Regions from separate parts of the Halomonas sp. PA16-9 genome, predicted to be linked through region 1. Evidence: predicted binding sites of a transcription regulator. Region 1 holds the regulator's gene; the other holds the start of a gene.
The links. The regulator sigma-54, encoded in region 1, starts transcription at its own class of promoters, with help from an activator protein. The targets are predictions, from matches to a motif close to TGGCACNNNNNTTGCTNT.
Positions count from the first base shown of each region.

Region 2: the regulator sigma-54 is predicted to act here: its motif matches at 3,100-3,117, upstream of FDY98_RS22010 (2,4'-dihydroxyacetophenone dioxygenase family protein).

Region 1 covers NZ_CP040451.1:1,982,945-1,988,754, forward strand. The annotation lists gene rapZ (RNase adapter RapZ) at 1-196, opposite strand, end outside; gene FDY98_RS09090 (PTS sugar transporter subunit IIA) at 284-754, opposite strand; gene hpf (ribosome hibernation-promoting factor, HPF/YfiA family) at 759-1,067, opposite strand; gene FDY98_RS09100 (RNA polymerase factor sigma-54) at 1,165-2,580, opposite strand; gene lptB (LPS export ABC transporter ATP-binding protein) at 2,710-3,459, opposite strand; gene lptA (lipopolysaccharide transport periplasmic protein LptA) at 3,471-3,884, opposite strand; gene lptC (LPS export ABC transporter periplasmic protein LptC) at 3,853-4,491, opposite strand; gene FDY98_RS09120 (KdsC family phosphatase) at 4,565-5,107, opposite strand; gene FDY98_RS09125 (KpsF/GutQ family sugar-phosphate isomerase) at 5,160-5,810, opposite strand, start outside.
Region 2 covers NZ_CP040452.1:1,223,744-1,229,553, reverse strand. The annotation lists gene FDY98_RS22025 (NAD(P)/FAD-dependent oxidoreductase) at 1-955, shown strand, start outside; gene FDY98_RS28810 (helix-turn-helix domain-containing protein) at 1,140-1,484, opposite strand; gene FDY98_RS22020 (sigma-54 dependent transcriptional regulator) at 1,538-2,293, opposite strand; gene FDY98_RS22015 (XylR N-terminal domain-containing protein) at 2,253-2,939, opposite strand; gene FDY98_RS22010 (2,4'-dihydroxyacetophenone dioxygenase family protein) at 3,165-3,692, shown strand; gene FDY98_RS22005 (SDR family NAD(P)-dependent oxidoreductase) at 3,701-4,519, shown strand; gene FDY98_RS22000 (alcohol dehydrogenase catalytic domain-containing protein) at 4,519-5,523, shown strand; gene FDY98_RS28805 (MFS transporter) at 5,516-5,810, shown strand, end outside.

The sequences.
Region 1 (5,810 bases):
GAGCTCCCGGCAAATTGCGGGCATCAATACTCACCGCTAAATGTGCTCGGTCGCCCTGGTCACGCAGTTCATCCACCAACGACCCCAGCAACATAGCTGGGAGGTTATCAATCGCGTAGTAGCCAAGATCTTCCAGCGCTTGCAAGGCGATAGATTTACCTGACCCGGAGCGGCCGCTAATGATCACCAGTTGCATAGAGTCTCTCTTTGCTTTGATCAAGCTGCGTTGAGGGTGGTGAGCGGATAACCTGCTGTGATCTGCCCTGAACAGGGTTTCAGACCCTTAGGCCGCTGATTGCTCGCGAATTTTGGCGGTAATCAGCTCAAGCAGTTCGCGCTGGCTGGTTGCTTTACGCAGTTGCTGGCGCGTGTCCGCATCATTCATGATGGTCGCTACCTGACCCAGTAGTGAGAGATGCGTGTCATCTGCCTCTTCGGGTACCAACAGGACAAACACCAGATCTACCGGGTCGCCGTCGATAGCGTCAAAATCGATCGCTTCAGCCAGTTTCAAAAATCCAGCGATAGGGGCGTTGCAGTGGGGGCTACGCGCATGAGGAATAGCCACGCCGTTACCAATACCCGTACTACCTAAGCGCTCGCGGCCGATTAAACGGCTAAACACTTCTTGGCTGTCCAGGCTGGGGATATTTTGGGCGATAAAGGTGCTGTAAAACTCCAGCACCCTTTTTTTGCTGCCCCCGGGGACGTCGAACAGAACGCGTTCCGGGGGGAGTATGGTTTCCAACGTCATTGAATTAACGCACACCGGCGCCTTGGGCGCGAGCTTGTGCTTTTTCCTTGTGTTTAACGAGTTGACGGTCGATTTTGTCCGCTAGTGCGTCGATAGCGGCGTACATATCACTGTCTAGGGCTTCCGCATGTAAGTCAGCACCTGCGGCGTGCAGCGTACAGGCGGCCTGCTGGCGCTCTTTCTCCACTGATAAGGTGACTTGCACCGTAGTTATATTGTCGTAATGGCGCTCTACACGCTCAAGCTTCTCGTTGACATAGTCACGCAAGGCGTCAGTCAGTTCTACGTGATGACCAGTGATATTTACTTGCATTGACGTGCTCCTTATCCATCGGACTGTACTTCGATTGTAACCCTTTTTGCCGCGTTGCAAAGCCCTTGTCGAGAGTTTCCCTGAAACGTTAACGAAGTTAGCGCAAACGACGCCGTTCACTGGAAGAGGGAATGCCCATGGCTTCACGGTATTTCGCCACCGTACGACGCGCCACTTGAATCCCTCCTTCGCCTAATAGCGTCACTAAGCGGCTGTCTGAAAGCGGCTTGCCGGGCGGCTCCTCTTGAATCAGTTTCTTGAGTCGTGCACGGATGGCGGTGCTGGAGTGGCTGTCGCCATCTTGACCGCTCACCTGGCTTGAGAAAAAGTATTTGAGTTCAAACACACCACGGGGTGTATGGATATATTTTTGCGTCGTTACCCGTGAAATAGTCGACTCGTGCATCTCCACGGCTTCGGCAATGTCGGCCAGTATCAGTGGTTTCATGGCTTCTTCGCCGTGCTCTAAAAAGCCAATCTGGCGGGTAATGATTTCGCGACCAACACGCAGCAGCGTATCGTTTCGGCTAGAGAGGCTCTTGATCAACCAGCGCGCTTCCTGCAAGTGCTCTTTGAGAAACTGGTTGTCATCGCTTTTATCCGCACGCTTAATCAAGCTGGCGTAGTCGGGCTGAATGCGCAGCCGTGGCAGGGCCTCGGGGTTGAGCTCTAAATGCCAGCCTTCATTATCGTGGCGGACGACTAGATCGGGGGTGACATAGCTGTCATCGGTGTCGCCGTAGGCGCTGCCTGGGCGTGGGTCTAGGCTGCGAATAAGCAGGATGACATCGGCCAGCTGTTCGTCGTCGAGCCCTAGACGGCGTTTCAGCAGACGCATATCGTCTTTGCCAAGCGCTTCGAGAAACTGCCGCACCAAGCGGCGGGCGGGAACCAGCAGTGGCGTATCATCGGGGAGAGCGGCGAGCTGCAGCATCAAGCATTCACGCAAGTCACGGGCAAATATGCCGGTCGGCTCAAACTGCTGGAGCTTGAGTAGAATGGTTTCCACTTCGCGCTGGCTTAGCCCGTCAATGCCCTGGGCACGAAGCCCTTCACGGATGTCGTTGAGCGGCTGGGTCAGGTAGCCGTTGGCGTCTAGCGCGTCGATTAAACTTTCCGCGACAAGCTGCTCGCGAGCGCTAAAATCGGTCATGGCGAGTTGCCACAGCAGGTGGCCATGAAGGCTCTGCCCGGCTGCCTGGCGCTCAAAGTCGGGGCCTTCGCTGCTGCTGCCCCCCTGGCTTCCCATATCTTGATAGGTATCTGACCAGTCGCTATCTACCGAGAGCTCAGTAGGGATGCTCTCTGACCACTCTTCTTCCTTAGGCTCGCTGACAGCCTGTTCACTAAATTCATCTTCCTGCTCCAGCATGGGATTGGCATCGAGGGCCTGCTGAATTTCTTGACGAAGATCCAGCGTAGAGAGTTGCAGCAGCGCAATGGCCTGCTGCAACTGGGGCGTCATGGTCAGCTGTGTGCCGATACGCAGTTGGAGAGAAGCTTTCATGACCATCTGAGAACCACTCGTTAATCAGAATGCTCCACCCTAGTGCGAGTGAGTGCTTGGCGCAAGTGCAATAAGCATGCCATTGGTCGTAAAGTTGTTTTAAAGCGCTATTTAGGGGCAATTAAGGCAAAAACATTACAGGCGAAAATCGGCGCCCAAATACACATCCCTTACTTTTTGGTTGGTGAGAATCGAGGCGGGCGAGCCACTGGCGATGATTTGCCCATCGCCGACGATATAGGCGATATCGCAAATGTCTAGTGTTTCACGCACGTTGTGATCGGTGATCAGCACGCCGATATGGCGCTGTTTCAGTGCACGAATGATGGTTTTAATCTCACCTACCGAGATGGGGTCAACGCCCGCAAAAGGCTCATCGAGCAGAATAAAAGCGGGCTCTGTGGCTAGCGAGCGGGCTATTTCTACACGCCTGCGCTCGCCGCCCGAAAGGCTCATGCCCAGGTTGTCGCGAATATGGGTGATATGGAAGTCTTCGAGTAGCGCTTCCAGGCGCTGTTCGCGGTCGCTGCGGTTAAGCTCTTTGCGGGTCTCGAGTATCGCCATAATATTCTCGGCAACCGAGAGTTTGCGGAAAATAGACGCCTCTTGAGGTAGATAGCCAATCCCCGCGGCTGCGCGCTCGTGCATGGGGGCGCGCGTTAAATCCACATCGTCGATACCCACCTTGCCAGCGTCGGATTTGACCAGCCCAACAATCATATAAAATGAGGTGGTTTTGCCCGCGCCGTTGGGGCCCAAAAGGCCAACGACACTGCCTTGGGATATCTCCAGATTGATGTCTTTGACCACTCGGCGGCGTTTGTAGCTTTTAGCCAGGTGGTGGGCATAAAGGGTTTTGATCGGCGCAGTGTCAGCAGTGGCCACAGCTAGGCTCCCTATTGTTCAGGCTGAAGGGTCATGCGTATGCGCTGGGGCTCGCTGCCATCAACGTCAGAGCGCGCTTGAATCACTTCTCGGTCAATAAAATACTCAAGGCGACCGCCACTAAAGGTGTCCTCTTGCTGGGTCAGTTCGGCTTGGTCGATCAGCTCTACGCGACGCTCGGCGACGTGATAAATAATCCGCCGCGCCCAGCCTTCCGTGGGGCCTTCTTGCCCTTCGCCTTGATGGCGCAAGTAGGCGCGCTCACCGGTAGCGGTGGCTGTCGAGAGTTCGCCCGCGTCGTTGCGTTCGATCTCTACCCGCTCGCCGCGCAGTTGCATTTCGCCTTGGCGAATGTCCACATCCCCAGTATAAACAGCTGTGCCTGCCCGCTGATCAAGATCTAAACGGTCGGCTTCCACTTCCACTGGGGCCTGGGAAGATGAGTTGGTTTGGGCTAACACTGATAAAGGTATCGCTAAACCGAACAGTGCAGTGTAGAGCAGGGCTGGGGAAATCATGGCTTTCATGGCGGTTCCTATTAGCGTTGTGTGGCCGGGGGTGCGTGCCGCGCACATTATCCGTTAAGCGAACCTGGCTGGTGTTAAGCCAAACGTCCATACGTGAAGCGCTCATTTGCTGCGGCGGTTGCTGCATCAATACCGGTGTGTCACTCCAGGCATGCTGCTCGAGGCCATCATAGTGCAGTAGCTCGGTATCTAGCTGCCAGCCTTCATCTGGTGCAAACAGTCGAGCCGAACCTGACAGCAGCAGGGCTTGGGTAGCGGTGTTGAGCGTGCCTACAGCGGCGCTGGCCAGCCACTGACGGTTTTCGCTGTCATACAGTACTGCCTCGGGCTCTTCCGTCCAGGTTTCGCTGCGCTGCGGGGTATGGATAAGGCGCGGTGTTTTTAGCGACTGCATGACACTGCCGTTATCCCCGAATAGGGTAATCTCGGCATTTTCCAGCACGTGGCCAGGTTCCTGAGCCTGTGCTTCGGGATCGATGCTGGTGTCTTGAGGCCCGGGGGTCAAGCCATACCAGCAGAATCCCCAGCGCGATGACTAGCCCGGCTAACCAGAGGCGTACTTTAAAGCGTTTAAACATTTACGTGCGGCCGTGCAGATAGGTGTCGAGCACCGCGCCCCAGTGTCCTTGAGATTCAAGCAGCGTATCGCAGATCTCACGCACGGCACCGTGGCCACCCAGGCGTTCGGTAGTCCAGTCGGCGTGGGTATGCATATAGTCCGGCGCGTTTGGCACGGTAATGCCGACGCCGCAACGTTTGATAGCCGCTAGGTCGGGTAGGTCGTCGCCACAATAAGCCACCTGCTCTAGTTCAATACCGAGGCGCTGGCAGAGCCCGCGCAGTGTGGCCAGCTTGTCTTCACAGCCTTGGTGAACATGGTCAATGCCGAGTGCCGCCGCGCGTTGGCTAACCATGGGGGAGTCGCGCCCGGTAATCAACGCGACATGTACGCCCACGCGTTTGAGAAGCTTTAGCCCGTGGCCATCCTGGGTGTGGAATGCTTTGATTTCGATACCATCGGCCTGAAAGTAGAGGCGCCCATCGGTAAGGACGCCGTCAACATCCAGTGCTAGCAGGCGTACACGGCGGAGTTGGTCGAGTAGCGAGGCAGGTAGGGTCATAGAACCTCCATATCAATCAGTTCGTAAAGCAGGTCGTGTTGGCGCCGCTGGGTTAAATAACGCCGCTGGCGAGCAGGTCGTGCATATGTAGAGCCCCAATTGGGCGCTGTTGTTCATCAACCACCGCTAGTGCGGTAATACGGCTTTCTTCCATGATGCGTACCGCTTCGGCCGCCAGGATATCGGGGCCTATGCGCTTGCCCGGCCGGGTCATGACATCATCAACGCGCACGTCGCGCAGATTATGGAATTGATCCAGCGTGCGGCGTAGATCGCCATCGGTGTAGACCCCCGCTAATCGTCCTTCGCTATCCACTACGCAGGTAAAGCCAAGCCCTTGCCGGGTAATTTCGAGTAATGCGTCGCGCAGCGGGCTGCCCAATGCGACTTGGGGCAGGCGTGCTCCGTCGTGCATGAGGTCTCTAACGCGTAGCAGTAAGCGCTTGCCCAAACTGCCGCCGGGGTGGGAGAGGGCAAAATCTTCAGCGGTAAAGCCGCGTGCTTCCAGTAACGCAACCGCCAGTGCATCACCCAGGGCGAGGGCAGCGGTGGTGGAACTGGTGGGGGCTAGATCGAGCGGGCAAGCCTCACGCTCGACGCCACTGTTTAGGTGCGCATCAGCGTGCTTGGCAAGCGTGGAGTGGGGCCGCCCCGTCATGCTGACCAGCGGTGTGCCCAGGCGTTTAAGCAGTGGTAGCAGAGC
Region 2 (5,810 bases), on a different replicon from region 1:
CCCTGAGCACTTTGTTGAGCTGGTCGAGCGCCATGGCGTTGAACATGTTGAGAAAACGCCGGGTCAGCTATTCTGTGCAACCTCGGCTAAAGATATTGTCCATACGTTACTGACCGAGTGTGAGTGGGCTGGGGCTGAAATCAGGCTCAGCACCCAGGTTACCCGCGTGGAGCAACAGGGCAGTGCCATGCGTCTAACGACTTCGATAGGTAAAATCGATGCCGGGGTGGTCGTCATCGCGAGCGGTGGGCTTTCCATTCCGAGCATGGGCGCGACGGGTTTTGGCTACGACATTGCCCGTCAATTTGGTCTAGAGGTATTCGCTACGCGACCCGGGCTGGTGCCCTTTACCTTAAGCGATAGCTGGAAAGCGCGCGCAGCTGAGCTCTCTGGTTTGAGCGTGCCAGTGGCTGTTAGTGCTGGCAGTCGCCGCTTTGTGGAACCCATGCTGTTTACCCACCGCGGCTTGTCTGGGCCGGCGATGCTGCAGATATCCAGCGTTTGGCAGCCAGGGGAGAGCATTAGTATCGATCTACTGCCCAATGAAAACGTGGCGGAATCCCTACGTGAGGCACGCCAAGAAACGCCTAAGCGTCAGCTCTCGACTTGGCTTGGCGAACGCTTTCCGAAACGCTTTGCGCAAGCACTGCTGGAGTGGTACCCCGACCATGACTTGGCGCGGCCCCTGGCCCAGTATGCTAATGCCGCATTGGATGAGTGGGCGCAAAGACTCAACGCTTGGCAACTGAAACCAGCAGGAACAGAAGGTTGGCGTACCGCAGAGGTAACCATGGGCGGGGTCAATACCGACGCGATTTCGTCCAAAACCTTTGAGGTTAAAGGCTTACCACAGTTGCGCTTTATCGGAGAAGTATTAGATGTAACGGGAGAGCTAGGCGGGTATAACTTTCAGTGGGCGTGGGCGAGTGGCGTAGCCTGCGGGCAGGCTGTTTAATAAGCTGATCAAAGATTTGCAAGTGCCGTAAACCGATACACTGGCTGTATTAAGCCTCTTGTATTTTGGCGATGGGTTCAAGTTTAGGGGCTGTTGACGTTTCGCTTATGGCAGCGCTGAAAAGTCAACAGAGCCTAGGGCAATGCTGCCAAGAGGTCGGCTGGTAGGTCGATCAGGCGCTTCCTTACAAGTGCCGAAACAGACTAGGATCTAATCCAGCTTTTTGAATTCGATAGGCTAGCTTAGCTCTCGTTACGCCTAGTTCTCTGGCGGCCTTAGACACGTTGCCATCTGTTTTATAAAGTGCATTTGACAAAATTTCTGCTTCACTTCTCCTGTGATATTTAGCGCTCTTCTGCGTATCGTCAATCTTACCCCGGCCAAATAGATCAGGCCCACTTGTGCCAGCCTCCAGCTCTCCTGTGGGATCAATATTGAGGCCTGAAGGGGGATTGAGTTTTGTGGCAAAGCCAACGTCGTCAAACATATGAAACACATTGAGCGGCTCAGAATCTAGCGCGTTAATCACGCCACGTTCTATTAAATTCTGAAGCTCGCGAATATTTCCAGGATAACTATAGTCTAAAAGTGCTTCACTGGCCTTTCGGGTGAGTCCTGGAATATTTTTTTATAAACGTTTGAGTAGCGGTATAAAAAATGTTCGATCAATAAGGGGATATCATCCTGGCGTTCTCTAAGAGGGGGAAGGCGAATAGGAAAAACATTTAAGCGGTAATAAAGATCCTCTCTGAATAGTCCATTCTGCACTTCCTTGAAAAGATCTTTATTTGAGGCGGCAACAACCCTGACGTTAACTTGAATAGGGTGTGCACCACCGACTCTTTCTATCTCACCATTCTGCAGGGTGCGAAGAAGCTTACCTTGTGCCTCATAACTTAATGATGGAATTTCATCAAGAAATAGTGTGCCCCCATTGGCTCGTTCGAACCGACCCGGTCGACTTTTTTCTGCACCTGTAAACGCACCTTTTTCTACGCCAAACAGCTCTGCCTCAACCAATGTGTCAGGGATTGCAGCACAGTTAAGGGCGACAAAGGGGCCGTTTGCCAAGTTGCTTTTGCGGTGAAGCTCGTTAGCAAACAAGTCTTTCCCAACACCTGATTCTCCATTGAACAGTACCGTGGCTGGCGTTGGCGCGACTCTTTCGATCTTCTGCAAAGCAATACTGACTGCTGCTGAAATACCCACGATCTTTTGGGTATCTATTTTCTCATGGATAGAGGCAGGAGATGACGCTGTCGTAACGCCAGTGGTTTGTCGAGACGACTTACGCGCTTCAGGCGCAAGGTATTCTCCTGGTGAGCCAGCTAAGGTCATGGGTACTGCCTATTTCTTGATTTGTCATCTCACCTACGATTCGGCAGAAAGAGCCGCCGCAGCCAGCACACTCCAACTCACGATATATCACTCGCTTACCGTAGAAAGCACTGGCGTAGCCGCTGGCATAACCTAGCTGCATCCAGCAAACCGGTTCACGTGATAGGCCGTACGCATTTATATGTTCGGCGGCTTCGATTGAACCATGCCAAAGGAACTCGGCATTGAAAATACCGTTCGGGATGTCGTGGTCGCGTCGTACCGTTTCGACTTTAACCATCCCCATGACCGCATGTAACCGCTCTCCCGCGGTCAACGCACCAGCTTCATCGTTTAGTGGCCAATGTTTTCGTACAAAAGCTGCGTCGGCAGATCCAGCTGAAAAACCTACGCGCATCAGCAAGCTGCATGCTCTAGAAAAGCCTAGTGATTCAATGATTTCTCTGCGCAACACACCAAATGCATTAGCCCCAAGTAGCACCATGCGGCGATCATCGAACCAAATTTTTCCATCGTTAGGGGTAAGGCGCAGCCTCTCTGTCAAATCACGTAAAGTGGGTGGGTCTCCATCATCAAGGCCTATCTCACAAGAGCTCGCTTGATTGGGTTGCGTTGTCATTTTCGAAAGCGTCATTTTTTTTGTCATGTCTTTCTCATTTTTTTATTAAAAATATTAAATTAATTAAATACTGGCGAGTCTTGTTCAATCCTTCAGTTGTACTTTAGTCGTGTCTAGTCTCTTAACTTCCTTTGCATAATAAGAATTTTACTTTATTTTTTATACTAAGGTCTAGGTTTTGAGTAGTTGGCATAGCAATTGCTGAATAGTTCTCTGTAATACATCGTTTCCATAAATAAAGTGAGAACAATAATGGCTAATGCACCCGCTAGTAATGCTTATCGTATCGTAGAAGTTCCTGAGCCAATGAAGGCAATGCAAGACCGATTTGGGCGTGAGGGAAGCTATGTAGGGCTCTCTGAGGTAGAAAGCCCATGGGTTCCTTTTGGTGATAATGCAGCTATACGGCATCTGGCCTTTGATGTAAGGAATAATGTTTATTGCAATATTTTATGGATTAAAAGCCCTGGTGTGATTGGTACCCATAAGCACCGAGGAATGGTATGGGCTGTAGGAATGGAGGGATCTTTCCGATATTTGGAATACGACTGGGTTTGCGGGCCTGGTGAGTTTATAACGGAAATGCCCGGACAGGCTCACACGTTAGTGACCGACGATGCTAATGGAATGAAAGCTCTATTTTGGATGCAGGGAGCTAACGAGTTCTTCGATGAGAAGGGGGAGTGGGCAGAAACGCTGGATGTTTTCTGGTTCATCAATCACTACGTCACTTATTGTGAAGAACACAATATCCCCATCAATGAACAGTTATTTCTATGAGGTGGGATATGCGTGTATTAGAGCAATTCAGCGTAGAAGGGCGTTCAGCCCTGATCACGGGGGGAGCCTCAGGTTTAGGACTTGCCTATGCCGAAGCGTTGGCAGAAAACGGAGCTAACGTGACACTAGCGGATATAAACATCGACGCAGCCGAATGTGAGGCACAAAGACTCCGTGACGAAGGCTGCAAGGTTCATGCTGTCCAGCTAGATGTCGCTGATCGAATGCAGACCAGTCGAGCCTTCGAAGAACATGTCCGCCAGTTTGGCAACTTGGATATTGTTTTTGCTAATGCGGGGATCGATCCTGGGGCAGGGTTTTGGAACCCTTCAGGAGGGCGAAATAGAGATGGTCAGATTGACGTTTTAGATCCAGCCCGCTGGGATAGAACAATTTCTATTAATCTGACGGGGGTCTTTAATACTCTGCGAGTGGCAGCTAAATACATGAAGCCACGGCGTCGAGGATCAATTGTTGTCACGTCCTCCAATGCTGCCTTTATTACAGAGCCTGTGGTCGGGCTTGCTTACATGCCTGCAAAAGCGGGAGTGTCCCATTTAGTACGTCAAGTTGCCTTAGAGTTGGCAGAGTTCCGGATCCGGGTCAACACTATCGCGCCCGGCGGTTTCGTAACCAACATTGGTGGTGGCTGGTTGAAAGACGAAGCAGTTCGCCAGGCCTGGAACGCCAAGGTACCTCTAGGGGAAATCGCTGATCCTGAACAGATCAAGGCACTGGCGCTATACCTAGCCTCTGACGCCTCTTCCTATATGACCGGTGCTCAATTGGTTATTGACGGAGGCACTTCTCTTGGGAGGGTGGGCTGATGCGTGCTGCCGTCTTTCAGGGGTTACACCAGCCTTTAGATGTTTGCGAACTTCCAGACCCTACACCAGGAGACGATGAGGTTGTCATCCAGGTGAAACGATGTGGAATTTGTGGCTCCGATCTCCATATGACTGAGGATCCCATTTTCGGCATTTGTCCTGGCGATGTGCTGGGTCACGAATATGCAGGCGAGATAGTCGCTTTAGGTCGAAAAGTCAGTGATGTATCTATAGGAGATCTTGTATCCGTTATACCTTTCCGAAGTTGCGGTTATTGCGCTGCATGCCGTTCTGGGAATCCTGCTTGGTGTCTAGATATGGCGTTGGAGGGAGGGGGATATGGTGAATATGCCGTCACCGCTGCGCGCCAGTGCGTACCTCTTCCTCTCAATGCAAGCATGGACGACGGTGCAATTGTAGAGCCTTTAGCCGTTGCTCTCCATGGTCTCCAGCTATCCGGCATGAAACCTGGTGACCGTGTCCTCATCCTTGGTGCTGGGCCTATCGGGTTAGCTGTCGCTTTTTGGGCGCGCCGCTTTGGCGCTCAGACGGTTGTCATACAGGATATTACCCGATACCAAGAACAACGTGCCTATGACATGGGGGCGACCGGTTTTGTTTGTGATCCATATCAACCCATTAAAGCTGCAGAGCGGTCACTTGGAGGTTCAGCAGACATAGTATTCGAGTGTGCGGGCGTTCCTGGTCTCATTGCGCAAGCCATTGAGCAGGTTCGCACGCACGGTACGATTCTGCTTCTTGGTTTATGCACTAAGCCTGACAGCTTTATACCCTTTAGTGCTTTATCAAAGGAAATACGCCTTCAAACTGCCGTTTTCTTCTCACGACGTGAATACGAAAGTGCGTTGGATATTCTCGATTCTGGCGTTGTAGAGCCTCGCCATTTAATCACCGAGACCGTGCCACTTAACAATGTGCCAACCGCATTTGAAGCGTTAAAAAAGCGCACCCATCAATGCAAGGTGTTAATAAGCCATGACTAACAATAATACAGCTACCCTGCCTAACACGCCCAATAACACTCGTTATCAAATCCTTTTAGTTACTCTATTGAGCCTTAACTTTGGCATTGTATTTTTTGACAGGAATGCACTTAACTTCCTGATGCCATTTGTTCAGCCAGAGTTGGCCTTGACAAACCTACAGATAGGCCTAACAGCCTCTGCGTTATCAGTCACCTGGGCAATATCTGGTTTAATATTTGGTGCAATGTCTGATCGAAGTGGCCGAAGAAAGATATTTTTGATCATGGCGACGATTGTGTTTCTCT